DNA from 3 places in the Streptomyces sp. NPDC050528 genome. Region 1 is predicted to be linked to each of the others. Evidence: riboswitches for the same ligand, from Rfam matches in the RefSeq annotation. Region 1 holds a riboswitch; each other region holds the start of a gene.
What was found. A riboswitch is a leader RNA that binds a small molecule or an ion and turns the genes downstream of it on or off. The one in region 1 is predicted to bind cyclic di-AMP.
Positions count from the first base shown of each region.

Region 2: linked by a shared signal. The riboswitch ahead of ACIBK4_RS00855 (transglycosylase SLT domain-containing protein) and the one ahead of ACIBK4_RS23480 (M23 family metallopeptidase) in region 1 are both predicted to bind cyclic di-AMP.
Region 3: linked by a shared signal. The riboswitch ahead of ACIBK4_RS18810 (transglycosylase family protein) and the one ahead of ACIBK4_RS23480 (M23 family metallopeptidase) in region 1 are both predicted to bind cyclic di-AMP.

Region 1 covers NZ_JBITHH010000006.1:500,163-509,956, forward strand. The annotation lists gene ACIBK4_RS23465 (GNAT family N-acetyltransferase) at 1-2,646, opposite strand, end outside; gene ACIBK4_RS23470 (HPr family phosphocarrier protein) at 2,836-3,117, shown strand; gene ACIBK4_RS23475 (GntR family transcriptional regulator) at 3,335-4,039, opposite strand; gene ACIBK4_RS23480 (M23 family metallopeptidase) at 4,226-4,981, opposite strand; cyclic di-AMP (ydaO/yuaA leader) riboswitch at 4,994-5,146, opposite strand; gene ACIBK4_RS23485 (M16 family metallopeptidase) at 5,361-6,749, opposite strand; gene ACIBK4_RS23490 (M16 family metallopeptidase) at 6,746-8,101, opposite strand; gene ACIBK4_RS23495 (DNA topoisomerase (ATP-hydrolyzing) subunit A) at 8,429-9,794, shown strand, end outside.
Region 2 covers NZ_JBITHH010000001.1:170,992-180,785, forward strand. The annotation lists gene ACIBK4_RS00845 (LacI family DNA-binding transcriptional regulator) at 1-84, shown strand, start outside; gene ACIBK4_RS00850 (HAD family hydrolase) at 191-997, shown strand; gene ACIBK4_RS00855 (transglycosylase SLT domain-containing protein) at 1,107-1,583, opposite strand; cyclic di-AMP (ydaO/yuaA leader) riboswitch at 1,589-1,790, opposite strand; gene ACIBK4_RS00860 (CocE/NonD family hydrolase) at 2,022-4,016, opposite strand; gene ACIBK4_RS00865 (peptide MFS transporter) at 4,033-5,538, opposite strand; gene ACIBK4_RS00870 (polyprenyl synthetase family protein) at 5,744-6,754, shown strand; gene ACIBK4_RS00875 (hypothetical protein) at 6,761-7,285, opposite strand; gene ACIBK4_RS00880 (outer membrane lipoprotein carrier protein LolA) at 7,662-8,888, shown strand; gene ACIBK4_RS00885 (ABC transporter ATP-binding protein) at 8,957-9,794, shown strand, end outside.
Region 3 covers NZ_JBITHH010000005.1:114,422-124,215, forward strand. The annotation lists gene ACIBK4_RS18795 (DUF501 domain-containing protein) at 1-207, opposite strand, end outside; gene ACIBK4_RS18800 (septum formation initiator family protein) at 269-745, opposite strand; gene eno (phosphopyruvate hydratase) at 867-2,153, opposite strand; gene ACIBK4_RS18810 (transglycosylase family protein) at 2,466-3,164, opposite strand; cyclic di-AMP (ydaO/yuaA leader) riboswitch at 3,174-3,342, opposite strand; gene ACIBK4_RS18815 (transglycosylase family protein) at 3,537-4,523, opposite strand; gene ACIBK4_RS18820 (cytochrome P450) at 4,761-6,137, opposite strand; gene ACIBK4_RS18825 (tetratricopeptide repeat protein) at 6,134-8,296, opposite strand; gene ACIBK4_RS18830 (nucleoside triphosphate pyrophosphohydrolase) at 8,596-9,609, opposite strand.

The sequences.
Region 1 (9,794 bases):
CGTGTCGACGGGCGTGGAGCCGCGCCAGCCGAACAGGAGCGGCGCCGTCCGGATCGACCTGACCAGTGAGGCGGCCTCCCGGTCCGTGACCGGAATCAGCCGGTGCGCGGTGTCCCCGAGCAACTGCGAGGCGGCTCCGGCGAGCCCGAACGACAGCACGGCCCCCGCCGCCGGGTCGATGACGGCCCGTACGACGGTGTCGACCCCGCGCGGCGCCATCCGCTGCACGACCGGCCGCAGTTCCTCCGGCGTCCCGAACAGCTCGCCCAACTCGACGTACGCCCGCCGCAGTTGGTCCTCGTCCGCGAGATCCAGCCGTACGCCGCCGAGGTCCGCGCGGTGGCGCAGGTGCGGGGCGGTGGCCTTGAGGGCGACCGGGTAGCCGAGGGTGCGGGCGGCTTCGGCGGCGGCGTCGGGGGTGGGTGCGGGGAGCGCGCGGTGGACGTCGACGCCGTACTTGCCGAGCAGGTCGCACGTGTCGTCGACGCCGAGGGTGAGGCCCTGCCCGCGCGCGAGGAGGCCGCCGATCAGCTGGGCCGCGCCCTTCTCGTCGATGTCCTCGAACTCGGGGACCCGGCCGGGGTCGACGGCCTCGCGTCGCCATTGGGCGTACTTCACGGCTTCGGCGAGGGCGCGGACGGCACGCTCGGCGGCGGGGTAGGCGGGGATGAGACCGCCGCCTTCGGAGGCCGGCGTCTCGGTGACTGCTTGTTCGGGTTCCGCGGTGGCCGGTCGGTCCGCGGGGAGATCGGGGTCCTCCCGCTTCGAGACGGCCTGGGGTGCCGTGCTCATGGCGGCCGACAGCGCTTCCGCCAGTCCCCCGAGTTCCACATGCACCACCAGCACCGGCTTCCCGGGAACCGCCGCCGCAGCGGAGCGCAACGCCTCCGCCAACGCCGCGTCCTCCGCCGGCCCCTCCCCCACGGCAGGTATCGCCGTCACGACCACCGCGTCGCACGCCTCGTCCGCCAACGCCTCCGACAGCGCCCGATGGAAGTCCGCCGCCGTCGCCGCCGTGGTCAGATCCAGCGGAGCGAGCGGCCGCAACCCCTCGGAGAGGCACGCGTCGTAGGTCAGCAGCCCGAGGGATTCGGAGTTCCCTACGATCGCCACGCGTGCCCCGCCGGGCAGCGGCTGGCGCGCGAGCAGCAGCCCGGTGTCGACCAGTTCGGTGATCGTCTCGACACGGATCACCCCGGCCTGCCGGAGCAGCGCGGACACGGTCGCGTGCGGCAGGCGGGTCGCGCGTACGGCGTGTCCCTGGGGGGCGGATCCGGCGCCCTGGACGACGACCAGCGGTTTCGCGGCCGCGGTGCGCCGGGCGAGGCGGGTGAACTTGCGGGGGTTGCCGATGGACTCCAGGTACATGAGGGCGACGTCGGTGTCGGGGTCGTCGTACCAGTACTGAAGGACGTCGTTGCCGGAGACGTCCGCGCGGTTGCCGGACGACACGAAGGTGGAGACGCCGGTGACTCCGGTGACCCCGCCGCCGCGCCGGTGCAGGCGGGACAGCAGGGCGATGCCGATGGCGCCGGACTGGGCGAACAGGCCGATGCGTCCGGGGCGGGGCATCTCGGGGGCGAGGGAGGCGTTCAGGCGTACGTCGGCCGCGGTGTTGATGACCCCGAAGGCGTTCGGCCCGATGATGCGCATCCCGTACGTGCGCGCGTGGCGCACGAGTTCGCGCTGGCGCTCGCGTCCCTCGGGGCCGCTCTCGGCGTACCCGGCGGTGACCACGACGAGCCCCTGCACCCCGTGTTCGCCGCACTCGGTGACGACTTCGGGGACGTGCTCGACCGGTACGGCGACGACCACGAGGTCCACGGGGCCTTCGATGTCGCGCACCGAGCGGTACGCGGGCACCCCGTCGAGGTCCTTCTGCTCCTCGGGGAAGGCCTTGTTCACGGCGTACAGGCCGCCGGTGAAACCGGCGTCCCTGATGTTGTCGAGAACGCTGCGGCCCACCCCTCCGGGGGAACGGCCGACACCGACGACGGCGACCGAGCCGGGCCCCAACAGCCGCCGTACGGACCGCGCTTCGGCCCGCTGCTCCCGCGCGCGCTGCACGGCGAGGGACCGATCAGTGGGTTCGAGATCGAACTCCAGACGGACGACGCCGTCCTCGAAGCTGCGCTTCTGGGTGTAGCCGGCGTCCGTGAACACCTTGATCATCTTGTTGTTGGCGGGCAGCACCTCGGCGGCGAAGCGGCGGATGCCGCGCTCGCGGGCGACGGCGGCGATGTGCTCCAGGAGGGCGGAGGCGACGCCCCTCCCCTGGTGCGCGTCCTGCACCAGGAAGGCGACCTCGGCCTCGTCGGCCGGCGCGGAGGCGGCTCGCCCGTCGGCACTAATGCGGTCATAGCGTACGGTGGCGATGAACTCGCCGCCTACGGTGGCCGCGAGTCCCACCCGGTCCACAAAGTCGTGGTGCGTGAAGCGGTGGACATCCTTGGCGGACAGGCGCGGATACGGCGCGAAGAAGCGGTAGTACTTCGACTCGTCGGAGACCTGCTCGTAGAAGCTGACCAGGCGATCGGCGTCGTCGACGGTGATGGGCCTGATGCGCGCGGTACCCCCGTCGCGCAGCACCACGTCGGCTTCCCAGTGGGCGGGGTACTCGTGCCGGTCCGACGAGGTCTGCTGCATGGGGCCCAGCGTACGGCTCGCGTCCGACAACGGCGCGAGGCAGTCTGTGGGGAACAACTGAGCGCGAGGAGTCGGGCCGAGGCCGCGGTCCGACCACTCGTTCCGGACGGTTCGCAAGGCCGGTCCGGGCTCGCTTCACGTGTGGGAAACTGGTCTAGACAACCCTGAGACTCTGAAGGGCAGCATCACATGGCTGAGCGCCGCGTCAACGTCGGCTGGGCGGAGGGCCTTCACGCCCGCCCCGCCTCCATCTTCGTCCGGGCCACCACGGCCTCGGGTATCCCCGTGACGATCGCCAAGGCCGACGGCAACCCCGTCAACGCGGCCTCCATGCTCGCGGTTCTGGGCCTGGGCGCCCAGGGCGGCGAGGAGATCGTCCTCGCGTCGGACGCCGAGGGCGCGGACGCGGCCCTCGACCGGCTGGCGAAGCTGGTCGCGGAGGGTCTTGAGGAACTCCCCGAGACCGTCTGAGCCGCCCCCTTGCGCCTGAACCGGCGCCGCTCTCGCGGAGGCGGTTGCGCGCCGTAGGGGTTCCTCAATTGATGGTTGCGGTGCCTTTCGTCGCAAAACCGATGTACCACAACCTGAAGGGCTCGTCCGAATTACCGGGCGAGCCCTTCGCAATTCCACTTGCGGGCAGCATAAATAATCCCCCGCGAATTACTTCTCTTTGTATACGGTGCCCGTGTTAATGCCGCAGACCCGACATGTTTACGGGAGGTTGCGAAGTCCTCACACGGTCCGCGCCGTTCGCGCCGTTCGCCCCGCCGGGAAAGCGCAGCCGGTGTGCGGTGCCCGCGCGCTCGGTGTGCAGAGCGGTGATCGCCCGGGCGCGCTCGCCGTCGCCGCGGGCCACGGCGTCCACGATGGCACCGTGCTCGGCCCAGGACTCCACGGGGTTGGCCGGGGCGTCCACCGCGTACATCCAGGCGATCTTGTGCCGCAGCTGGGTCAGCATCGAGGTCAGCGCGGGGCTCCCGGAGGCCTGGGACAACGTCTCGTGGAACCAGCTGCCCAGGGAGCGCAGATCCTCGCTGTTGCCCCGCCTGGCGCGCTCCTGGCCCAGCCTGACGAGGCCGCGCAGCACCTTGAGGTGGGCCTCGGTGCGCCGCTGGGCGGCCCGTGAGGCGCCGAGCGGCTCCAGCAGCATCCGCATCTCCAGCAGGTCGGCGGCCTCCTGCTCGGTCGGTTCCGCGACGCACGCGCCCGCGTGCCGCCGGGTCACCACGAACCCCTCGGCCTCCAGCGTGCGCAGGGCCTCCCGGACGGGCACGCGCGAAACGCCGTACCGGCGCGCGAGGAGTTCCTCCGTGAGCCGGCTGCCGCGCTCGTAGACACCGGCGACGATGTCGTCCCGGATCGCCGTGCATACCGAGTGCGCCGGAATACGCATGTCCGACCTCCGCCTTAATCCCCGTGAAACGTCGACGATTGACGTGTGTTCCGTGACTCTATTGCAATGAGCGGGAATTTCCGATGGCGGGCCGGAATCCATGGATATTTTTTGGACAGGAGGCCTCCGGAAACGCCGAAAGCCCCGGCCGGGGGCCAGGGCTTCGGGAAGTGCGGCAGTGGGTCGTCAGACGTTCACGCCGTGCTTACGGAGGTAGGCGACGGGGTCGACGTCGGAGCCGTACTCGGCGGTCGTGCGGGCCTCGAAGTGGAGGTGCGGTCCGGTGACGTTGCCGGTCGCTCCGGAGAGGCCGATCTGCTGCCCCGGGGTGACGCTCTGCCCGACGGAGACACCGATGGACGACAGGTGCCCGTACATGGTGTACATGCCGTCGGCCATCTTGATCACTACTTGATTGCCGTACGAGCCTCCCCAGCCGGCGTCCACGACGGTGCCGGAGCCGACCGCGTGCACGGAGGTGCCGGTCGAGGCATGGAAGTCGATGCCGGTGTGGGCGCCGGAGGACCACAGGGAGCCGCCGGTCTTGTAGCCGGTGGAGACGTACGAGTCGGAGACCGGTGCGACGAAGGTGTTGAGCCTCTTGCGCTCGGCGGCGCGGGCGGCGCGTACCTCGGCCTCGCGCTCCGCCTTGGCCAGTGCGGCGGCCTTGGCGCGGGCGACCTCCTTGGCCAGCGTTTCGTCCGCGGCCTGCTGCTGGGCGACGGCCTGGGCGTCGATCTTCTCGGCGACCGCGTCGCCCATGGCGATGACGGGGGTGAGGCCGGTCTGTTCGGGGGCGGGCTCCGCGGCGAACGCCGGGGCGGCGGCCAGGGTGCCCACGACGCCGGTGGTAGTGAGGGCCGCGACACTCGCGACACGAACGGTGGTGCGGTGGGTCCGGCTCGGGCGACGGTGCTTCCCGGTGGCGCGGGTGAACGCCATGGAGTGGCTGGTCCTTTCCTTCCTTCTCGCCTACCGGGTTAGCTGACGGGTTCGGAGCAGGAAGGTCTCCTACGGACTCCCTCTACGGGGGTCCGATTCACCCCAGGGACATGGGTCCCCGGCTCCCCTGGCTCGCGCCGTACGGGGACTCGGCGATGACTGTCCGGTGCCGCGAGTGCGGCGCGGTGCCTGACGGACAGCCGGACCGACGCTAAGGGGGACAACTTTCAATCCCCAAACGGATCACGGTTTTTGTTGCACATGCCACAGGGCAGACAGGCAACCTCTCCCCCAATTCGGACAATAGGGGGCCCTGGTGACGCTTCCGTCACCAGGGCCCCCACGCGCGCGTGCCGCTCGTCGGCTCGCTACGGGTCGTCTACTCGGCCGCGACGACGGTCACTTCGCCGATGCCGAGCGCCTCCACGGGCTCCTTGATCTGCTCCGCGTCGCCGACCAGGATCGTCACGAGACGGTCCACCGGGAAGGCGTTCACGACCGCCGCGGTGGCCTCCACGGTGCCGGTCGCGGCGAGCTGCTGGTACAGCGTCGCCTGGTAGTCGTCGGGCAGGTACTGCTCGACCTGGTCGGCCAGCGTGCTCGCGACGGCCGCCGCGGTCTCGTACTTGAGCGGCGCCACCCCGACGAGGTTCTGTACGGCGATGTCCCGCTCGGCGTCGGTGAGTCCGCCCTCGGCGAGCTTGCGGAGCACCGTCCACAGGTCGTCCAGCGCGGGACCGGTGTTCGGGGTGTCCACGGAGCCGCTGATGGCGAGCATCGAGGCGCCCGTGCCGTCGGGTGCCGAACGCAGCACCTGGCCGAACGCCCGCACACCGTAGGTGTAGCCCTTCTCCTCGCGCAGGACACGGTCCAGGCGGGAGGTGAGGGTGCCACCGAGGCAGTACGTGCCGAGCACCTGGGCGGGCCACACACGGTCGTGCCGGTCGGCGCCGACGCGGCCGATGAGCAGCTGCGTCTGGACGGCGCCGGGACGGTGCACGATCACGACGCGCCCGGTGTCGTCGGCGGTCACCGGCGGCACGGGACGCGGCTGCGCGGTGGACCCCGTCCACGAACCCAGGGTGTCGGCCAGGAGCACGTCCAGGTCGATGCCGGTGAGGTCGCCGACGACCACGACGGTGGCCGTCGAGGGGCGAACGTGCCGCTCGTAGAAGGCGCGTACGGCCCCGGAGTCGATCTTCTGGACGGTCTCCTCGGTGCCCTGGCGCGGGCGCGACATGCGCGAGGTCGCCGGGAAGAGCTCCTTGGAGAGCTCCTTGGCGGCACGGCGGGACGGGTTGGCCGTCTCGTGCGGGATCTCGTCGAGGCGGTTGCGGACCAGCCGCTCGATCTCGCTGTCGGCGAAGGCGGGCGCCCGCAGCGCGTCGGAGAGCAGGCCGAGGCCCTTGGCCAGGCGCGAGGCCGGGACCTCAAGGCTCAGGCGCAGCCCGGGGTGGTCGGCGTGTGCGTCAAGCGTGGCGCCGGAGCGCTCCAGCTCGGCGGCGAACTCCTCGGCGGAGTGCTTGTCGGTGCCCTCGGAGAAGGCCCGCGCGGTGATCGTGGCGACACCGTCCAGGCCCGCCGGTTCGGCGTCCAGGGGCGCGTCCAGGAGCACTTCCACGGCGACGACCTGCTGGCCGGGGCGGTGGCAGCGCAGCACGGTCAGGCCGTTGCCGAGTGTCCCGCGCTCCGGGGCCGGGAAGGCCCACGGCCTGGCCTCGCCGGCCTGGGGCTGCGGGTGGAATTCCATCGTGGCGAGCTCGGTCACTTGGCCGCCTCCTCGTTCTCGTCGCCGGCCTCTGCTGCGTCATCCTCGTCCGCGATGGGCTCGTAGACGAGCACCGCGCGGTTGTCGGGGCGCAGGCGGGCCTTGGCGACCTCCTGCACCTCCTTTGCCGTCACGTCCAGGACGCGCTGTACGGCGGTCAGGGCGAGCTGCGGGTCGCCGAACAGGACGGCGTACCGGCACAGTTCGTCCGCGCGGCCCGCGACCGTGCCGAGACGGTCGAGCCACTCGCGCTCCAACTGGGCCTGGGCGCGCTCCATTTCCTCGGCCGTGGGGCCCTCCTCGGCGAACCGGGCGAGCTCCTCGTCGATGGCGGCCTCGATGACGGGCACCTCGACGTCACCGGACGTCTTGACGTCCAGCCACCCCAGGGAGGGCGCTCCGGCGAGCCGCAGCAGGCCGAAGCCGGCCGCCACAGCCGTACGGTCGCGCCGTACAAGGCGGTTGTAGAGGAGCGAGGACTCGCCGCCGCCGAGGATGGTGAGGGCGAGGTCGGCCGCGTCGGACGCGCGCGTGCCGTCCTCCGGAAGCCGGTAGGCACACATCAGGGCGCGGGCCGGGACCTCCTCCTCGATGACCTCGCGCAGTTCCCCGCCCATCGAGTCGGGCAGCGCGCCGTCACGAGGCGTCGGCTTGCCGTCGTGCGAGGCGATGGACCCGAAGTACTTCTCGATCCACGCGAGCGTCTGCTCGGGGTCGATGTCGCCGACCACGGACAGGACGGCGTTGTTGGGCGCGTAGTAGGTGCGGAAGAACGCGCGCGCGTCCTCCAGGGTGGCCGCGTCCAGGTCCGCCATCGAGCCGATGGGCGTGTGGTGGTACGGGTGGCCCTCCGGGTAGGCGAGGGCGGTCAGCTTCTCGAACGCCGTCCCGTAGGGCACGTTGTCGTAGCGCTGGCGGCGCTCGTTCTTGACGACGTCCCGCTGGTTCTCCATGGACTCCTCGTCCAGGGCGGCCAGCAGGGAGCCCATGCGGTCTGCCTCCAGCCAGAGCGCGAGCTCCAACTGGTGGGTGGGCATGGTCTCGAAGTAGTTCGTGCGCTCGAAGCTGGTGGTGCCGTTGAGCGAACCGCCCGCGCCCTGCACCAGTTCGAAGTGGCCGTTGCCCTTCACCTGTCCGGAGCCCTGGAACATCAGGTGCTCGAAGAGGTGAGCCAGGCCGGTACGCCCCTTGACCTCGTGGCGGGAACCGACGTCGTACCAGAGGCACACCGCCGCGACCGGGGTCAGGTGGTCCTCGGAGAGGACCACGCGCAGACCGTTGGCCAAGCGGTGTTCGGTCGCTGTCAGACCGCCGGACCCTGCCTCGGCGGTGGCCGTGTGACCCATGGGCATGTACGTCCCTTCGATCGCGGATTCTCTGGCTGGAAACGCAGAAATCCTGCTCGTCCCGCCACTGTATGCAAGCGTGCGGACCGTCGGCGAAGTTCCCGGCGGACGTACGCCGAGAGCGAGATCGCGTAGCCTGCGGGCAGTCGCACACGTGGACTCACGCGGCAGCCGCCGGCGACGGACCCGAGCGGGCAACGCCGGGTCCTGGTCCGCGTTGTCAGTGCCGCGGTCCACAATGGTTCACGTCAAGACCCCGTTCACGCTTCAGCAAGAGTGAGCCGAAGGGGAGCGACCCCCAGGCGAGCGACCAGAAAAGAGGAGCCGGCAGCGATGGCCCGCCGCAGCACGAAGACCCCGCCGCCCGACGACTCGTTCGAGGAGCGGATCCTCGACATCGACGTCGTCGACGAGATGCAGGGCTCCTACCTTGAGTACGCGTACTCGGTCATCTACTCCCGCGCCCTGCCGGACGCCCGGGACGGCCTGAAGCCGGTCCACCGACGCATCGTCTACCAGATGGACGAGATGGGCCTGCGCCCCGACCGCGGCTACGTGAAGTGCGCGCGTGTCGTGGGTGAGGTCATGGGCAAGCTGCACCCGCACGGGGACGCGTCGATCTACGACGCCCTGGTGCGCATGGCCCAGCCCTTCTCCATGCGCGTCCCGCTGGCCGACGGCCACGGCAACTTCGGCTCGCTGGGCAACGACGACCCGCCGGCCGCCATGAGGTACACCGAGTGCCGGCCGTCCGAAGCGGCCAACCTGATGACCGAGTCGATCGACGAGGACACGGTCGACTTCTCCCCGAACTACGACGGCCAGGAGCAGGAGCCGGTGGCCCTGCCCGCCGCCTTCCCGAACCTCCTGGTGAACGGCTCGTCGGGCATCGCCGTCGGCATGGCCACCAACATGCCGCCGCACAACCTGGGCGAAGTCATCGCCGCCGCCCGGCACTTGATCCGCTATCCGAACGCGGACCTGGACAGCCTGATGCGGCACGTCCCCGGCCCCGACCTGCCGACGGGCGGCCGGATCGTCGGCCTCACCGGCATCCGGGACGCGTACGAGACGGGCCGCGGCACCTTCAAGATCCGTGCCACGGTCGCCGTGGACAACGTGACGGCGCGCCGCAAGGGCCTGATCGTCACCGAACTGCCCTTCTCCGTAGGCCCCGAGAAGGTCATCGCCAAGATCAAGGACCTGGTCGGCGCGAAGAAGCTGCAGGGCATCGCCGACGTCAAGGACCTCACCGACCGCGCGCACGGCCTGCGCCTGGTCATCGAGATCAAGAACGGCTTCGTACCGGAAGCGGTCCTGGAGCAGCTCTACAAACTGACGCCGATGGAGGAGTCCTTCGGCATCAACAACGTGGCGCTGGTGGACGGCCAGCCCCTCACGCTCGGCCTCAAGGAACTCCTGGAGGTCTATCTCGACCACCGCTTCAACGTCGTTCGGCGCCGCAGCGAGTTCCGCCGCACCAAGCGGCGCGACCGCCTCCACCTCGTAGAGGGTCTGCTCACCGCGCTCATCGACATCGATGAGGTCATCCGGATCATCCGCTCCAGCGACAACTCCGCGCAGGCGAAGCAGAGTCTGATGGACCGCTTCTCGCTGAGCGACATCCAGACGCAGTACATCCTGGACACCCCACTCCGCCGCCTGACCCGGTTCGACCGGATCGAGCTGGAGTCGGAGA
Region 2 (9,794 bases), on a different contig from region 1:
CGCATGCTCCTGGCCCAGATCGCCGGCGAGGACACGGCGGGCGTGATTCTGCCTACGGAACTGGTGGTACGGGAGTCGGCATAACGGCCGTAATTGTCAAACCAACCGGAACACGGGTCAACGCATGTGAAGGCAGCAGCCGTCCGGTTCGTGTCGAGTCGGTGGGGCGTTCCATCCGTATTCTCTGATCATGGCCGCACCCCTCGCATATGCACTGATCGCCACCGACCTGGACGGGACGCTGCTGCGCGGCGACGACACACTCTCCGACCGGTCCCGCATCGCACTCGCGAGGGTGACGGCGGCCGGCGCCCGGCACCTCGTCGTCACCGGCAGGCCGGCCCCGAGGGTGCGCCCGTTGCTCGAAGACCTAGGCTCCAGAGGGCTCGCGGTGTGCGGACAGGGCGCGCAGTTGTACGACGCCGGCGCGGACCGTCTGCTCTGGTCGGTCACCCTGGACCGGGAGTTGGCGGAGACCGCGCTCGGCAAGATCGAGGCGGAAGTGGGCCAGGTGTACGCGGCGGTCGACCAGGACGGCGTGGACGGCCTGACCCTGATCGAGCCCGGCTACTTGATGCCGCACCCCACGCTGCCGGCGGTACGGGTGGGCAAGCGGGACGACCTCTGGTGCGAACCCATCAGCAAGGTGTTGCTCCGTCACCCCGCCCTGGAGGACGACGAGTTGGCCTCCACGGCCCGCTCGGTGGTCGGTTCCCTGGCCTCGGTCACCATGTCGGGCCCCGGCACCGTCGAACTCCAGCCACTCGGCATCACCAAGGCGACGGGACTGGCCCTGGCCGCCCAACACCTGGGCCTGCGCCCGTCGGACACCATCGCTTTCGGCGACATGCCGAACGACATCCCGATGTTCGACTGGGCAGCCCACGGGGTGGCAATGGCCAACGCCCACCCCGAACTCAAGGCGGTGGCCGACGAGGTGACGTCGTCGAACGAGGACGACGGAATCGCCCTGGTACTTGAGAGATTGTTCAGCTGAGATTCTGAATGGCCCCGAAGGGGCGCATTCAGGGGCGCGGGGAACTGCGCGACCAGCCACGACGGCGGTGTCACTCAAAACACAACCAGTCGTGGCTGATCCAACGGTTCTAGTAAGCGCCGTACACGTTGTCGATAGACCCGTACACCGCCGCCGCGTAGTTACAAGCAGCCGTGATGTTCGCAACCGGGTCATACGGGTCGTACGAGGTCCCGGCAACGTGATACGCGCTGAACGTCGGGTCGATGACCTGGAGAAGCCCCTTCGACGGCGTACCCGCCGCCGCATTGGAGTCCCAGTTGTTGATCGCGTACGGGTTACCGGAAGACTCACGAATCACGTTCCGGTAGATCCCGTTGTACGTACCCGGAATCCCCTTCTGCGCCATGATCGCGAGCGACTCCCGAATCCACCCGTCAAGGGTGTTGGGGTACCCGGCAAGAGTGGTGGACGCGGTGGTCGACGTGGTGGCCGCGGACGCGGTGGTCGCACCGACGACAGGCAGGGCCAGGATCGCCGCACCGGTACCGGCGATGACGACACGGCGGACGAGGCGGGCGCGGCGGGACTGAGCGGATGCAGGCATGACGAGGTTCCTCTCCGTCGCCTGCGAGGTGAGCTGTCGGGTTCGGGCTGGGAGGTGCCCGGCCAGGCCCTTGCGGACGTGACTTAACCCCAAGCCGTTCCGGTCGAGATGACCGGCCCGGCGACTTACCTGGTTCCCCCGCTCCTGCCGTGCGAGAAGTTCGTGACTGGGATGCCGGGCGGCGGCAGGATTCGGCGTTCCGCTCGACAGGCCGGGAAACTATGCGAGAGCACATGTCCGGAACAAGTGGCGGAATCACACCTAACCCCTATTGACCTTGGTCTGAGGCGTATGGGGCACTTGATCCTTTGCGCGAGCCAAGGGTCAACTGTCAAATGCCGTAAGGGAAAACGCGGGCAGACCAGGACACAGGTCACGCACAGAAACGCGTGACCCAACTCACGGGAGGATTAAGAACGGCAAATCGGGCATTCGCCCTCAACTGGCAGTTCTCGGAATCCTTTTCTCCCAAGTGCGGTGGAAGATCACTTCTCCACCCTCGGTGCAGATCACCTCATTTGAGGTAAGAAAGTCCGTTTCGTCGCAAGTAATCTCCGACCGCGTACGCACGCTCGTGTCCCACCCCAGCTCCGGCCGATGCAGCCGGATCGACCACTCCGAGAGGGTGCGCGCGGACAACGGGTCCGACTCGTCGATCGTGTACGTCTCCAACGCGTCCTCGGTGAACTCCAACCCGTCCGGATATACGCGCGTCCCGCCGTACCGGGGGTCCACCTCCAGCCGCCACTCGCCCTTCGCCACATCCCGCACGACCAGCCGCTCGGGCCGCGGTTCGTCCAGCGTGGCCGGGTAGTTGACCCCGAGCGGCTCGGCCTCCTCGGGTTCGTCGAAACCGATACCGGAGGTCAACTCCTGCTCCCGCACCGGGAGTTCGAGCGCACTCCCCTCCGGGTCCAACGTGAACCCCGCCGAAGACTCCGGCTGCGGCCAGATCCACGGCCAGTACGCCGACGACACCGCGAGCCGGATCCGATGCCCGGGCGGGAACGCGTGCCCGATGCCGTTCAGCTCGAAGGTGACGTCCTCCGTCGTACCCGGCGTCCACGGCACCGCGCGGTCCCGCCCGTGCCGCGCCGACAGGTTCAGCACGCCCCGGGTGACGAGGGTCGAGGCGCCGTCGGGGGCGACGTCGCACAGCCGGGCGATCACCTGCCCGCGCGGCACCTCGCAGGTCAGCCGCAGCCGTACCCTCGGCCGCCCCAGCACCCACGTCTCCGCCGGCACCTCGAACTCGAAGCACGCCGACCGCGCGTCCTCGTCCCGCTGGTCCGGCGGCAGATCGGCATCGTTCCCGAAGGGGAAGAACCGGCCCGCGTCCACCCCGGTGTGCATGGGCGAGCGGACGATCACGGGCGCACCCCGGAGGCCGTACGTCGTCGTCTTCACGTGCGGCGAGGGCCACGCGGGTTCGCCGACCCAACGGCCCGGGAGGGTGTCGTAGACCGTGGCCGGGGGGTGCGAGTCGCTGACGTAGGCCCGTAGGAGAGGGTCCGACATGACTCCCGTGTCGATGCCCTTGAGGTGCTGGTCCCACCAGCGGAGGGTCTCCTGGAGGAAGCCGATCGCGGGGCCCGGCGGCAGGCCGCGGTCCGGGTACTGGTGGGACCAGGGGCCGATCAGGCCGCGTACGCGGTCCTGCGGGAGGTGTTCGACGAGGCGCAACACCGTGTCGCGGTACGGGTCGTGCCAGCCGCCGACCGCGAGGACGGCCGCGTCGATCGCGCCGTAGTCCTCGCAGACGCTGCCGTGCTTCCAGTAGTCGTCGCGGAGTTGGTGGGCGAGCCAGGTGTGGATGAACGGGTCGATCTGCTCCAGGCGCTTGAGCCACAGGTCGCGCCAGATCAGGCCCGCGTACTCGGGGTCCGGCGGGCGGGCGACGAAGGCGAGCATGGTGGCCGCCCAGGCGTGCAGGTCGACCGCGAGGGCCGAACCGCCCATGTAGTGCACGTCGTTGTCGTAGCGGTCGTCCGTCGAGCAGACCGTGACGATCGCCTTCAGGGGTTCCGGGGCGAGGGCCGCGATCTGGAGGGAGTTGAAGCCGCCCCAGGAGATGCCGAACATGCCGACCTTGCCGGTGCACCAGGGTTGCGCGGCAAGCCAGTTGACCACTTCCACGCCGTCCGCGAGTTCCTGCGCGTCGTACTCGTCGCCGGGGGCACCCTCGCTGTTGCCGTGGCCGCGCACGTCGACGCGGACGGAGGCGTAGCCGTGGCCCGCGTACCAGGGGTGGCGCTGGGCGTCCCGGGGCGCCGTCCAGTCGGTCAGGCGGTACGGGAGGTATTCGAGGAGCGCGGGGACGGGTTCGTCCGTCAGCGGGCGCCACACGCGCGCGTAGAGGCGTGTTCCGTCGGGCATCGGGATGCGGATGTCCTCGTGGGCCGTCTCGTACGGGTAGGACGTTCGGATGCGCATGAGGGGACCCCTGGCTTCAGTGGACCGGGTGCATGGTGCGGCGCAGCCACGGCGCGGCGGCCATCACCGCGAGGCCCGCGGCCACCGCGATCGCGCCGTTGACGCCGAAGTACGCCGGCTTGGAGACGTCGTCGTAGAGCTTCACCGTCTGGGCCTGGATGCCGTTCGCGAGGGCGAGGGACAGGAACCAGAGGGACATGGTCTGGCTGGAGAAGGCGGCCGGGGCGAGCTTGGTGGTGGCCGACATTCCGGAGGTCTCCAGGAGGACGTCGCCGAGCCCGAGCAGGAAGTACGAGCCGACGATCCACCAGGCCGACATGCGGTAGGCGTCGCCGCTGTGCCCGCTGGTCGGCAGCACCATCAGCAGGAACGACAGGCCGCCGAGTACGACGCCGATCGCGATCTTGTTGGAGGCGTGCGGCTGGCTGCGGCCCATGCGGACCCAGAGCGCGGCGACCACGGGCGCGAGCCCCACCTCGAAGGCGCCGAGCGCGCTTGCGTACCAGCTGGCGGGGAAGTCGAAGCCCAGGATGGTCGTCTCGGCGTTCGACGCGGCCAGCAGCATCATCGTCGAATAGGCCTGGAAGAGAATGAAGTTGAAGACCGTCGAGGCCAGGAAGAGCACGATGTACGGGCGCAGCCGGCCGCGTTCGTCGGCCGTCACCCGGGGGCTCATGAACATCACCGCGAAGTACACGACGGGCGCGATGACCGAGATGACGGTGAGCAGGTCGACGAAGCGGCCCATCGTCAGCCAGCCGGCGGTGGCCAGCCCGGTCGCGAGTACGGCGGCGACCAGGATGCCTACGACGATCAGGCGGACCGCGCGGCGCATCGCGGCCGGTGCGAGCGCGAACTCCGCGGTGTTCTTGCGGCCGGCCAGGTGACGGCGCCCTGCGACGTACTGGATCAGGCCGAAGGTCATGCCGACCGCGGCCGCGGAGAAGCCCCAGTGCCAGCCCTTGTGGTCGCCGAGCCAGCCGGTGATCAGCGGGCCCGCGAAGGCGCCGATGTTGATCGCCATGTAGTAGAGCGCGAAACCGGCGTCCCGGCGCTCGTCGTCGGTGCGGTAGAGCTTGCCGACCATGGTGGCCACGTTGGGCTTGAGGAGGCCGGTGCCGGCGCTGATCAGGCCGAGGCCGACCCAGGTCATCGTGGCGGTCGGCACCGCCATCGAGTAGTGCCCGCAGGCGATGAGGATGCCGCCCCACAGCACCGCGCGGTACGAGCCGAGGATGCGGTCCGCGAGCCAGCCGCCCGCGACCGAGACGAGATAGACCAGCGTTCCGTAGGCTGCCGACACGGATGCGGCCGTTCCGGACGCCATGCCCATGCCGCCGTGCGCGACGGTATCCGCGAAGTAGAGGACGAGGATGGCCTGCATGCCGAGGAACGAGAAGCGCTCCCAGACTTCGAGCCCGGAGAGCGTGAGCAGCCCCTTGGGCTGGCCGAAGAAGGCGTGGTCGTCCTCGGGCGGCGGTTCGTTGTCGGGCTCGGCTTCCAGTGCGGTTCGGGACACCATCCACTACTTCCGCGTAAGTCGATAAATATCCGTTCTTATCAGGTGATCGAAAACATACCGGTCGTGATCCGATACCGCCCCCGCTGGACGGGGTGGGCGGCATGGGTGATCGAAAGCTGACCGGATACGCTGACTTGAGTGATGCCAGCGACCTATCGACAAACCGTGTGACCGCCCAGGGACACCAGCAGACAGGAGACCCCTCGTGACCGTCGTCGGGCCGTTCGGGCTGAGCGTGCGGGACCAGGCTCTGGAAGCCGATGTCCAGGCCGGATTGGCGGCAGTCGAGGAGGGTCTGCTCGAAGCCACCAAGAGCGAGGTCCCCTTCATCACGGAGGCCGCCCAGCACCTCGTGCGCGCGGGCGGGAAGCGGTTCCGGCCGCTCCTCGTGATGCTCGCCGCGCAGTTCGGCGACCCGTACGCGCCGGGTGTCGTGCCCTCGGCCGTGGTCGTCGAGCTGACCCACCTCGCCACGCTGTACCACGACGACGTCATGGACGAGGCGACCGTACGGCGCGGGGTGGAGAGCGCCAACGTCCGCTGGGGCAACTCGGTCGCGGTCCTCACCGGCGACTTCCTGTTCGCGCGCGCGTCGCACACCCTGGCCGACCTCGGCCCCGAGGCGGTGCGGGTGCAGGCCGAGGCGTTCGAACGGCTGGTCACCGGCCAGATCCTGGAGACGGCCGGCCCCTCCGACGGGCGCGACCCGGTCGAGCACTACCTCGACGTGCTCGGCGGCAAGACCGGTTCGCTGGTCGCGGTCGCGTGCCGGTTCGGCGCGATGATGTCCGGCTGCGACGACACCGTCGTGGACGTCCTCACCCAGTACGGCGAGCGGCTCGGCGTCGCCTTCCAGCTCGCCGACGACGTCCTGGACATCGCCTCCGACGGGGAGGAGTCCGGCAAGACCCCGGGCACGGACCTGCGCGAGGGCATCCCCACGCTGCCGGTGCTGCTGCTCCGGGAGCGGGCGGAGCGCCTGGGTCTCGCCGAGGACATCGCCCTGTGCGAATTGCTCGACTCCGACCTCACGGACGACGCCCGGCACGCCGAGGCGCTCTCCCGGCTCCGCGTCCACCCGGCCCTGGAGCAGGCCCGGCGGGACACCGTGCGGTACGTGGAGGACGCGCGGGCGGCGCTCGCCCCGCTTCCGGAGTGCGATGCGAAGGTCGCTCTGCTGGAGATGTGCGATGCGGTGGTGCATCGGGCGGGCTGAGGCCCGTCAGTAGCCGCTGCCTCCCGTGTTCGTGCCGGAGGCGGCGGTCATGGCCTTCGCTCCGGTGGGTGTCACCGCCCACCAGGTGCCGTCCACGCCCTGGCCGTAGGCCTCCTTGGGCTTGTCGTCCTTGGCGTAGCGGTAGAGGGGCCAGCCGGCGAGCGTGAGCTGTGAGGTTCCGCCGGAGCGCTTCGCCGTGGAGACGAGGCTCTTGTCGATGCCCTTGACGGTGACGGAGCCCTTGGCGGTCGCGGCGGGCCAGACGGCCGCGCAGGTGCCGTAGCAGCTGATCCTCGTCGGGTGGGCGGAGTCCGCGTCGAAGCGGTAGAGGACGTACCCCTTGCTGTCGGTCACGACGGTGCCGACCTTGGCGACCTTGGCGGTCATGAGGGTCGTCCCCGTGGTGACCGCGGCCGGCATGGCGGCGGAGCCGCCGCTTCCACTGCCGCCGCTCCCGCAGCCGGCGAGTGTGAGGGTCAGGATCGCGGCGCCCGTGGCCGCGTATCCGGTGAGGTGATGGGTGGCGTGCATGGCGACCCCTTTGGTCGATGCGGTGTGGTGCCACCCTTAAGTACGGATTCGGGCCGTTTATTACTCGATGCGATGCGATGCGATGCGTGTGACGTGGAGGGGAGCGCAGGATGCGGTCGTCCTGGCCGGTGCCGGTCAACTGCCCTGCGCGGGCGGCGTCTTCCCCCTAGGGGTTTCGGGGAGGCGTCGCCTCCGTGTGTCATACCGCAGGAGTACGTGGAGTTGCCTCCCGGGTCTGACGCTTATCTCTCGCCGATTTGGTCAGATGGAGAACACGGAAAACACCACTCCTCACCGAATCGGGTGAGAATGGCGGCTCAGGGTGGGACGAGTACAGGACGGGTTGGCCGCCGCCGACGACGGAGGTAAGGCAGACATGGCACCGTACGAAACCGACGACAGCACGGACACCGGAGAGCGCGACGAGCTCCGGGCCGGGCGGCGCAGGGCGGCGCGGTACATCGTCCCGGTCACCGTGGTGGGGGTGGCGGCCGCGACCATCGGACTGGTCCCCGCGCTCGCCGACTCCGGCGACCCGAACCTTCCGAAGATCACCGCTCAGCAGCTCCTCGACAAGATCGCCAAGTCGGACGTCCAGCAGCTGTCCGGCACGGTGAAGATCAGCACGGACCTCGGCCTGCCGGACCTCGGCGGCCTGGAGAGCAACCTGATGTCCGGCGCCGCGAAGTCCGGCGACGGCTCCTCCGCCGACCCGACGACCAAGCTCACCGAGCTGGCCTCCGGCACCCACACCCTGCGCGTCGCGGCCGACGGCCCCGACAAGCAGAAGGTCTCGCTGCTGGAGAACGCGGCGGAGTACAGCCTCATCCACAACGGCAAGGACGTCTGGGGTTACGACAGCAAGTCGAACGAGGTCTTCCACGGTACGACGGCCGCGGGCGCCGCGAAGAGCGACGAGACCCGGGCCACGCCCAAGGGCCTCACCGACGAGGCGTTGAAGTCGGTCGACGACACGACGTCTGTGACGGTCGACGGTACTGAGCATGTCGCCGGGCGGGATGCCTACAAGCTGCTGATCAAGCCGAAGCAGACCGGTACGACGGTGGGCACGATCAGTGTCGCGGTGGATGCGAAGACCGGTCTGCCGCTCAAGTTCACGCTCACCCCGGCGAGCGGCGGCGCGGCCGTCGTGGACGTAGGCTTCACGCAGCTGAGCCTCGGCAAGCCGGCCGCCTCGACCTTCGACTTCAAGACGCCGAAGGGTGCGAAGGTCACCACGGAGGACAGCGCGAGCAAGGCGACTCCGGACCACTCCGCCCCGTTCGGCAAGGACGGCAAGGCGAACAAGGACGACAAGGGCCTCGCCAAGGGCGCCGACGAGCCCACCGTCATCGGCAAGGGCTGGAACTCCATCGCCGTCTTCGAGACCGGCGGCCAGGGTGTTCCGACCGGCTCCTCGTCCGGCAGCGGTGACCTCGGTGGGTTCCTGAACTCGCTCGGGGACCAGGTGAAGGGTGACTTCGGCAAGGGCACGGTGTTCTCCACCCGGCTGGTCAATGCCCTGATCACGGATGACGGCAAGGTGTATGTCGGGGCTGTCACCAAGAGTGCGTTGGTCAAGGCCGCGGACGCGGCCAAGTAAGTGCCAAGTAGGTACCGTGCGGGGTAAGTCCCGTGCGGTGACCGCGAATTGGGCGAATCGAGGAGTCGATGGGCGGACCTTCCGCCGAAGTGCCGGAACAGGTGGACGCGGGTGACGGCATCATCGCCACCCGTGGACTCACCAAGCGCTTTCGCGGCGGGCAGCTCGCCGTGGACGGTCTCGACCTGACCGTCCCGGCGGGCAGCGTCTTCGGCTTCCTCGGGCCCAATGGATCGGGCAAGACCACCACCATTCGCATGTTGATGGGGCTCATCGAACCGACGTCGGGTACGGCTCGGGTGCTGGGGCGGCCCATGCCTCGGTCTGTGCGTACGGTTCTGCCTCGGGTCGGTGCGCTGATCGAGGGGCCTGCGTTGTACGGGTTTCTCTCCGGCCGCGACAATCTGCTGCGCTACGACGCCGCCGATCCCACCGCCGATCCGCGTACCCGGCGGGATCGTGTCGCCGCCGCGCTGGACCGGGTCGGGCTGACCGCGGCTTCCGGGAAGAAGGCGAAGGCTTACTCCCTGGGGATGAAGCAGCGGTTGGGGCTCGCCTCTGCTCTGCTTCAGCCTCGGGAGCTGCTTGTTCTGGACGAGCCGACCAATGGGCTCGATCCGCAGGGGATGCGTGAAATCCGGTCTCTGATCCGGGAGTTGGCGTCCGACGGTACGACCGTTTTTCTCTCCTCCCATCTCCTTGATGAGATCGAGCAGGTCTGTACGCATGCGGCGGTGATGGCGCAGGGGCGGCTGATCACGCAGGGGTCGGTGGCCGAGCTGGCTGCGGGGACGCGGGGGCGGTTGTTCGTGGACACGCCTGATGCCGGGGACGCGGCGCGGGTGCTGAAGGAACTGGGGCTCGCCGATGTCGTTGTGGCGGAGGAGCGGGTGACTGCGGAGCCGC
Region 3 (9,794 bases), on a different contig from region 1:
GCGCGGGCACGTGAGGTAGTACGTCGTCGGGAAGGGGGTGCCGTCGGGGAGGCGGGGGGCCGTCTCCACCACGTCCGGCTGTCCGCACGGGCAACGGTGCGCGATCGCGCGCAGCCCGCGCGGCGGACGCCCGAGCTGCTGCTTGAAGGCCTCGACGTCGGCGTCGGTGGGCTCGGTGCGCGGAGTGGACGGCGGGGGCTTTTCCATGACTGTCTTCAGGACGTCTTTCTATGGGTCAGTTCTCGCTGGTGGTTCTGGCTGCTGGTGCTCACTGGTCGGACGCGTCGGACTTGTCGACGCCGTCCCACACGTTCGCGTACCAGGGACGGTCGGCCGCGCCCAGTTCCGCGCGCGACTGCTTCGCCGCGTCCGGGTCGATCACGATGTAACCGGTCTCCCCCGGCATCACATAGTGCAGCCGCTGCCGGATCTGCTGCTCCGCGTACGAGTCGTCCTGCCAGCGTGCCTTGAGGTCGCGGAGCTGCTCGACGCGCTGGCGTGCCTGGTCCTGCTGCCGCTGGAGATCGGAGATCTCGGCGCGCTGGGAGACGTACTGCCTTATCGGGTACGCCAGCGCCACGATCAGCGAGCACAGCACCAGGGCGAGGAGGGCCGCCCGGCCGGTGAGCCGGGAGCGGCGGGCCTGCCGTTTGGTCTGGGAGCGGTAGACACGGGCCGCCGTCTGCTCGCCGAGCAGCTTGAGCCTGGTCGCGGTGGAGAACCGGTCCCGGTCCTTCACGGCCATGTCCCGCCTCCCCTTCACACGTGCGTACGTCCCCGCACACGGTACGGGACCGGGTGCGGGGACGTACGTACGACTGGCTAAGGATTGACCCGGTGGATCCCCGGGGTCAGCCCGATACCGCTCAGCCCTTGAAGCGGGGGAACGCGCTGCGGCCCGCGTACTCGGCCGCGTCGTCGAGGATCTCCTCGATGCGCAGCAGCTGGTTGTACTTGGCGACGCGGTCCGAGCGGGCCGGGGCGCCGGTCTTGATCTGGCCGCAGTTCACCGCGACGGCGAGGTCGGCGATGGTGACGTCCTCGGTCTCGCCGGAGCGGTGGGACATCATGCACTTGAAGCCGTTGCGCTGGGCCATCTCGACGGCGTCCAGGGTCTCGGTCAGCGAGCCGATCTGGTTCACCTTGACGAGCAGGGCGTTGGCGGTGCCCTCCTCGATGCCGCGGGCGAGGCGCTCGGGGTTGGTGACGAAGAGGTCGTCGCCGACGATCTGGACCTTCTCGCCGATCTTGTCGGTGATGACCTTCCAGCCGGCCCAGTCGTCCTCGTACAGCGGGTCCTCGATGGAGACGAGCGGGTACGCGGAGACGAGCTCCTCGTAGTACTCGGTCATCTCGGCGGCCGAGCGGGACTTGCCCTCGAACTCGTACTTGCCGTCCTTGTAGAACTCGGACGCGGCGACGTCGAGCGCGAGCGCGATCTGCTCGCCGGGGATGTAACCGGCCTGCTTGATGGCCTCGATGATGAGGTCGAGGGCGGCGCGGTTGGACTCCAGGTTCGGGGCGAAGCCGCCCTCGTCGCCGAGGCCGGTGGACAGGCCCTTGGTCTTCAGCACCTTCTTGAGGGTGTGGTAGACCTCGGCGCCCCAGCGCAGCGCCTCGGAGAAGGACTCCGCGCCGATCGGGGCGATCATGAACTCCTGGATGTCCACGTTCGAGTCGGCGTGCGAGCCGCCGTTCAGGATGTTCATCATCGGAACGGGCAGCAGGTGCGCGTTCGGGCCGCCGAGGTAGCGGAAGAGGGGGAGGTCGCTGGCCTCGGACGCGGCGTGCGCGACGGCGAGGGAGACGCCGAGGATGGCGTTGGCGCCGAGCGAGCCCTTGTTGTCGGTGGCGTCCAGGTCGAACATCGCCTGGTCGATCAGGCGCTGCTCGGTGGCGTCGTAGCCGACGAGCTCCGGGCCGATCTGCTCGATGACGGCGAGGACGGCCTTCTCGACACCCTTGCCGCCGTAGCGGTTGGGGTCGCCGTCACGCAGCTCGATGGCTTCGAAGGCACCCGTGGAGGCGCCGGACGGAACGGCGGCACGACCCGTGCTGCCGTCGTCGAGGCCGACCTCGACCTCGACCGTGGGGTTGCCTCGGGAGTCCAGGATTTCCCGGGCTACGACGACGTCGATGGACGGCACGAGCATCTCCTTCTTGGGTTCTGACGCGGCTACGGCAACACCGCAGCGGCTCTGCGAGACGAGCCTAACCGGCTCGGGGCGATTGGCCATCCGGTCGGCCGCCTGATGGACAGAACCGAGAGTAAATTGTTTCCGAACGGAACAAAGAGTCCGGTAAAAATGCGCGCGGCTTGCAGAAGCCGGGCACAAAAAGCCCCGCCCCGGTGCGTACGGGGGAACACGCACCGGAGCGGGGAGCCCGTGGGGGACGGGGGTGACCCTCACGAGGTCTCCATGATGGAGCCCACGGATGTGAGGGCGCTGTGGTTCAGCTGAGTACTACTTAAGGTGGAGCTGCTGACCCGGGAAGATGAAGTCGGCGTCGTCGATGATGTCCTTGTTCAGCTTGAACAGCTGCTGCCAGCCGCCCTTCACCTTGTGCTTCTCGGCGATGGAGCTGAGGGTGTCGCCCTTGACGACCTTGTACTCGCCGTCACCCTTCTTGACCTTCTTGCCGGTCGGGGTGGTGACGGTCTTCTTGGCCGCCGGGCGCTCGGCGGAGCGGGAGGCGGTGGTGTCGCTCGTGGAACGCTCGGTGGTGCTCTTCGAGGAGCTGGTGCCGGACGAGCTGTTCGAGGAGGAGCTGGAGCTGCCGCCGGAGTAGGAGGCGCTCGACAGGCCGGTGCCGCAGGTGGGCCAGGCGCCCTTGCCCTGGGCGGCGAGAACCTTCTCGGCCACGGCGATCTGCTGGGACTTGGAGGCCTGGTTCGCGGTCGCGGCGTAGGCGGTGCCGCCGTACGCGGCCCACGTCGAGGCGGAGAACTGCAGGCCGCCGTAGTAGCCGTTACCGGTGTTGATGGACCAGTTGCCGCCGGACTCGCAGCTGGCGACCGTGTCCCACTCGGACGCGGTGGCGGCGGAGGCGCTGCCGGTCGCCATGAGCGGGGCGGCTATCGCGACACCGGTGACGCCGGCGAGCGTGGCGACGCGGGTGGCCTTGGACGGACGGCGGTGCTTGCCCTTGCTGGAAAACAGCATGGAAAATCCCAATCCCCTCACCGACGCCTGCGAGGTGAGCTGTCGGGTTCGGGCCGTGTGAGTTGCCCGGCCGCGCACCTCTCGGCGCACGACTTCACCCCAAGCCGCACCCGGCATCAACTGCCGGGCCCGGCGCTTACCTTGGGTCCCCCGCTCCTGCCTACGGCGCTTGACGCGACGACTGTTCCCGGAGGCCGCTGGCAGGACTCGGCGTTGCGGCAACCGGACGCTCGTGGTGACGAGCGGCCTTGACCGTAGACAGAGAATCCACGGGATTTCAAAGACGATCAGGCCTTCTGAGACTCATCCCACACTTTGATCAAACCGGACATTCCCGAGCGAAGCATGACGCGAACTCCCGCCGCCCTCTTGCTAGTTTTCGTCCGCTTCCGTGCCGACATCCAAGGTCTGACCGGCGGCGATCTGGGTCGGATCGGCGCCTATCACCTTTTTGTTCTCGGCGTAGAGTGCACGCCATCCGCCGTCGAAGCCAAGGGAGTCGGCGATGGACGCGAGGGAGTCGCCGGCGCGGACGGTGTACGTCTGCGGCGTCACACTTTCCTCGGCACTCGCCCCGCGGTGCTTCCCGGCACTCTGCTGACTGCTCCCCTGCTCGCCGGAATCACCGAGCGCGCCGGTGTCGACGAGGCTCGACTTGCCCGCCGCCTGGGCCGAGTTGTCCGATTCGTCGAGCTTCGGGGAAGCGGCGACCGAGTCGTCACCGGCCGAAGGAGTGGCGGACTTGTCGGACTTGGCGGAGTTGTCCGTCGCGGTGGGCGAGGGGCTGTCGCTCGACGAGTCGCCGGACGCGTCGGAGGTGCCAGACGTGCCGGACGAAGTCGAGTCCGTGACGCCGGAGTCGGACAACCCGGAGGAAGTGGACGGGTCGGACGAACCGGAGTCCGCGTCGGAGTCGGACGAACCGGTCGGGGTGCCCGACGGGGAGTCGCTCGCGAGGCCGGTGTCGACGTTCGTCGAACCCGAGGTGGTGGTGAGGCCGGAGAGCAGCGCGCAGGTCGTCCAGGCGGAGGTGCCCTTGTCGGCGAGGATCTTCTCGGCGACGGCTATCTGCTGGGAGCGGCTGGCCAGGTCGGCGCTGGGCGCGTAGTCGAGGCCGCCGTACTTGTCCCATTCGTCCTGCGTCACCTGGAGGCCGCCGTAGTAGCCGTTGCCGTCGTTCTCGCTCCAGGAGCCGCCGCTCTCGCAGTTGGCCACCTTGTCCCAGGTCGTGCCGTCGGCGGCGTTCGCCGCGGCGGCGCCGAGGAGCGGGATGGCGATGGCGGAGCCGGTGACGCCGGCCGCGACGAGGAGTGCCGGAGCCTGACGGGGGCGACGGTGACGACCGTTCCCGGAGAGCATGCGGAGGCCTTTCGCGTGACAGCGGGGGGACCGCGCGGCGGGGGGCGTGCGGGGTGGTGCGAGGGGTGGTGCGGGGCGCCGCGCTGGTAGGTGAACGTATCCACAGTCGATCACTTGTCACAAGTTAATGCCACGGAGATCACGTGAAGATCACAGAGTTGAAGAACTGTCACTTTCGGGTTTAGGGCGCTGGATGACCTGTTCGGGCTTGGGGTTCGCGGGCTCTGACCACCCCGTTCAGGGGCGCTCTGGGGTGAACTCCACGGGGAGGGTGCGGAGTCCGCGCATGATGAGGCCGCCGCGCCAGCGCAAGTCGGCCGGATCCACGGCGAGTTGCAGGTCGGGGAGGCGGGTGAGGAGGGTGGCCAGCGCGGTCTGGCCCTCCAGGCGGGCGAGCGGGGCGCCGAGGCAGTAGTGGATCCCGTGGCCGTAACCGAGGTGTTGATTGTCACGCCGCCCGAGATCGAGCACGTCGGGATCGGCGAACCGTTCCGGATCACGGTCCGCGGCGGCGAGTACGACGAGCACGGGGTCGCCGGCCGCGATGTCCTCCCCGCCGAGCGTGAGCGGCCGGGTGGCGAACCGCCAGGTGGCGAGCTCCACCGGGCCGTCGTAGCGCAGGAGTTCCTCTACGCCGGTTTCGAGGAGGTCGTGCTCCCCCGCGGCCAGGGACTTCTCCAGGCGGGTGCGCTGGTCGGGGTGGGTGAGGAGGGCGTACGTGCCGTTGCCGATCAGATTGACGGTCGTCTCGAACCCGGCGAAGAGGAGGATGAAGGCCATCGCCGCGGCCTCGTTCTCGGTGAGGTGCTCGCCGTGGTCGGAGGCGCGGATGAGGCCGGAGAGGAGGTCTTCGCCGGGGGCGGGGGCGGAGGCGGGGGTGTCGGAGGGGTTCCTGCCGGGTTGCTGAGCGGGGGCGCCGGAGAGGTTCGCGTCAAGGTGCGGGGTGGGGGCGTCGGTCAGAGCCTCGCGCTTGCGGTGGATGAGTTCGGCGAGATAGCTCCGCATCTTCTTGACGGACCGCGCGACTCCGCCTCGCGGCCCGCCCCCGTGACGGATCATCATGCCCGCCCAGTCCCGGAAGTCGTCCTGGTCCTCGCGGGGGACGCCGAGGAGGTCGCAGATGGCGTAGATGGGGAGCGGGAAGGCGAAGTCGTGGATGAGGTCGGCGGAGCCCTCCGCTGCGAACCGGTCGATCAGATCGTTCGTCAACTCCTGCACCCGGGGCGCAAATTCGGCCACCCGCCGGGGTGTGAACGCCTTGCTGACCAGTCGTCGGAGGCGCGTGTGGTCCGGCGGGTCGATGTTCAGCAGATGCGTCATCAACTCGGCCTTGCGCTCACCCGGAATCCCGGTCTTGCCCTTGGCGTGCGCCGGTTCGTCGTGGTGAGCGGGGTTCTTGGAGAGGCGCGGGTCGGCGAGCGCCTGCTTGGCATCGCCGTAACGCGTGACCAACCAGGCCTCGACCCCGCTGGGCAGGCGGGTCTTGTGCACGGGGGCGTGTTCGCGGAGCCAGGCGTAGGCGGGGTAGGGGTTGGTGGCGAATTCCCAGGTGAAGAGTTCGGGGGCGGGGGTCCCGGGATCCGGCGGGGTGGGGTGGCTGGGCTGGTCTGTCACTCCTTGACGGTATCCGGGGTGGGGGTGCGCTCGGCGAGGGCATTCAGGGCAGCGGGGTGTCCCATGTCGGCGGCTTTGCGGTACCAGAGCTTGGCTTCTTCGGGGTTGCCCTGCTTTTCGAGGAGGGTGGCGAGTCGGTAGGCACCGTAGGAGTCGCCGGACTCGTAGGCCTTCTCGTATTGGGCACGGGCTTCGTCGAGGTCGCCCTGCTTCTCCAGTACGACGCCGTAGTGGGCAATATCGAGGGGCCAGTCGTCGGTGTCGCTGAAGTAGGTCGCGACATCCGCCAGGGCCGCAGGCTCGCGCTTCAACAGTGCTTGCGGGTAACTTGCCCGCTCATTGCCGTCTCCCGCCGCGCGACCCAGCCACACCTCGGCTTCGTCACGCTCGTTGCGCAGGAGATGCCACAAACCCAGGCTCAGGGCGACCCCGGTATATCCCACGGTCGCCGCCTCGAAGTAGCGACCGCCGGCGGCCTCGACATCCCCCTTTCCGAACAGCACATCGCCCAAGCGGTGCATGGCCTCCGGGTTCCCCGCCTCGGCCCCGTCCCACATCCACCCTTCGGCTCGCTCCAACAAGAGCTTTCCGAGCAGCATTGCCGCGTCACCGTCCCCGGCTTCGGCGGCCGACTCCAGGAAGGGTTCCGCCTCCCTGCTCTCGCCGCGCTCCACAAGCAGCCGCCCAAGGTACCCAGCGGACTCGACCCACCCCGCCTCCACTGCCCGTCGGAACCACGACTCGGCCTTCTCCCCCTCCCCAAGGCTCTCTTCGAGCAGGCCGAGGGCGTGCATGGCCGACGCGTCCCCCGTCTCGGCCTTGCTCAGATATGCCGTCCGTGCCCTGGCGGCAACGCTCTCTACTTCGTACATCGCCGGGTTGGCCCGCGCCTCCTCCAGCGCGTACCCCCACACCCAGTCGGCGACGGGCGGGAACGTCTCGTCCTGGTCAGCCGTGTACACGAAATACGGCAACACGTCCGCGAACGATCCCTTCGGCCGTTCGCTCCACCTCAGCAGGCGCAGCACCCCGTACCGCTTCCGCCCGGCCCACTCCCAGGCGTCTTCCAGAGACTCCCGCTCCAGCCCCTCGACGTCGTACCTCTCGTGCATCATCACCAACAGGTCCTGCGACAAAGGCCCCTTCAGCCCGCACCGGGCCAGATCCACGGCCGCCCGTACCAGCGCGTGGGCGCGAGGGTGCCGCTCCCGGTTCGGGGCAAGTTGCCAGTCGTTCCAGAGGCGGGGGCCGATGGCGAGGTAGGTGGCGACTCCCACCGTGCCGCTCTCGCGGGCAGCCTCGACGAGCCGGGGATCACCCATCTCCTCAGCACGCTTCCGTTCGGCGGGCCCCCAGACGCGAGGAAGTTCAACGAGCTGCGCCAGGCCCAGCAGCCGGCTCTGAGCGGACGTCCTCCGGGCGTGCTTGGCGTAGGCCTCCTCCCGCATCGTCGCCAGTACGACCGCTTCGAGCCCGGTCAACTGGCCCAGCAGTCTCGGCTCCAGACCACCGTTCCCGAGATGCACGTCGAGGTCGTCCAGCCAGACGACACACCGCTCCGCCCGGCCCCGCAGCAGCGCGGGCAGCTTCCGTAGGTCTTCATGCTGGGCGGGCGCGAACACGCGGTATTCGGGGAGTACTTGAGCCATCGCAGCCAGGGCGGTACGCGACTTGCCCGAGTACGCCGGACCAAGGACGACCACCAATCCGCCCTCCGAACGCGCCTGCTCCAAAGCCGAGTCGACCATCCCGTCCTGGTCCCTGCGTACGTACGGCGGCAACGCGGGCAGCCCCTTCACCCGGCGGGTCGGCCGGACCCCGTGTGTACGCGGCTCGACGTCTTTCACCAACGGCCAGTCGAGCGGGCCTGGTTGGGCGTCACCCGAAGGCGGGACTGCGCCGTACGTGTTGTTCACGTGCTGGACGCCGACGACCTGCCCGTTGAAGGTGCTGAGGCGGAAGTCGAGGAGGTCTCCGCCGGTGGGCTCGGGGGGTAGGGGCAGGGGCGCCGGCCGTCCGATGTCGACAAGTGCTCCGTCGCTGGGCGCCAGCAGCACGGACGGGAGCAACCGATCGGTGAGGGAGCGGAGTTCGCTGGCCGCCGCGACGTCGGACGGCCTCCCGATTCCCTCGCGCAGCTGGCGACGCCACAGTGCCATCCGCTCCTCGCTGGGGGATCGTCTCCTCCCCCATTGGACAGCGCCGATAGCCCCCGCATACGCGTCCAGTCCGCGCCGTCTGAACCAGGTCACAAACTCGCTCTGGACCGCGGCCCAGTCAGGCGAGCCCAATCCCATCGCCAACACATCGGCCGCCTCGTCAGCCAGCCGCTCCAACTCCCCGTCGTCCACGCACTCCCCCACACCCGAACCCGTCCCTGCCCCAACACTCCCCACGGTACTGAGCCCACGCCCCCGAATCCGCCCCTCGGAGCGACCTCACCCGCCCTACTTCACCTTCACCGTCCGGCCCCGCTCCCCGACTCCACCTCCCTGATCGCATCCCGATAAGCCCGCCCCGCCGCCCGCAACGCCGCCTCCGGATCCACCCCGTCCGCCTCAGCCCGCACAGCCAGCGCCAGCAACTCGTACCCGATCCCTATGCCGGCGTCCCCCGTAGGCAACGTCACCTCAAGTCCCGCCGTCCGCACACGCGATGCCAGCTTCGAGGCGAGGGCCAGGGCGGGCTGGCCGATGGGGATGCCCTCGGTAATAGAGGTACGGCGCTTCTCCTCGGCCTTCGTGCGGAGCCAATGCGCCTTCACGTCCTCGGGAGTTGAAGCAGTCTCGTCGCCGAAGACATGGGGGTGACGGTGGATCAGCTTGGTGATGATGCCGGCGGCCACGTCGTCGATGGAGAAGGGGGCGTCGGGGTCCTCCTCGGCGATGCGGGCGTGGAAGACGACCTGGAGGAGGACGTCGCCCAGTTCCTCGCGGAGTTCGTCGCGGTCGCCCTCCTCGATCGCGTCGACGAGCTCGTATGCCTCCTCGATGCCGTACTTCGCCAGGCCTTCGTGGGTCTGCTGCGAGGACCACGGGCACTCGGCGCGGATGCGGTCCATGACCTGGACGAGGTCGAGGAGGCGGGCGCCCGGGAGGTCGTAGGAGGCGGGGAGGAGTTCCAGGTCCGGCATCTGGACGCGGCCGGAGCCGGCCAGGCGGGCCAGGCCGTCGGTGAGGGTGGGCTCGCCCTCGCCAGTGGCCACGACCACCACCGTGGAGCCGTCCGCGCAGTCCGCGACCAGTTCCTCGGCGGTCGGGGACTCCTCGTCCACCCGTATCCCCGCTTCACGGAGATACGGCAGCTGCGGATGCGCGCCGTCCCCGCACAACACCAGGTCGGCGTCGTGCAGCGCCTGCCACGCGGGCCAGGACAGCAGGCCGGGGGCGACGCGGTGGCTGGTGGTGAGCAGGACGATGCGGCCGGGGGCGGAGGCCGGGTTGCCATCGGGGGCGGAGCTGGTTGCGTTCACCCACCGAACGTAACCCACGCCGCCGACAGCCCCGGAGTTATCCACAGGCCGACGAGCGGCCCTGTTGTCCACAGGCCCGTCGGCGCTCCCGCCAGTACCGCACACTCACCGGCGCTCAACCCCGCCGTACCGTTACGCCGGCCAGGCGGTCACACCGGTCACGCGAGTCACACCGGTCACGCCCG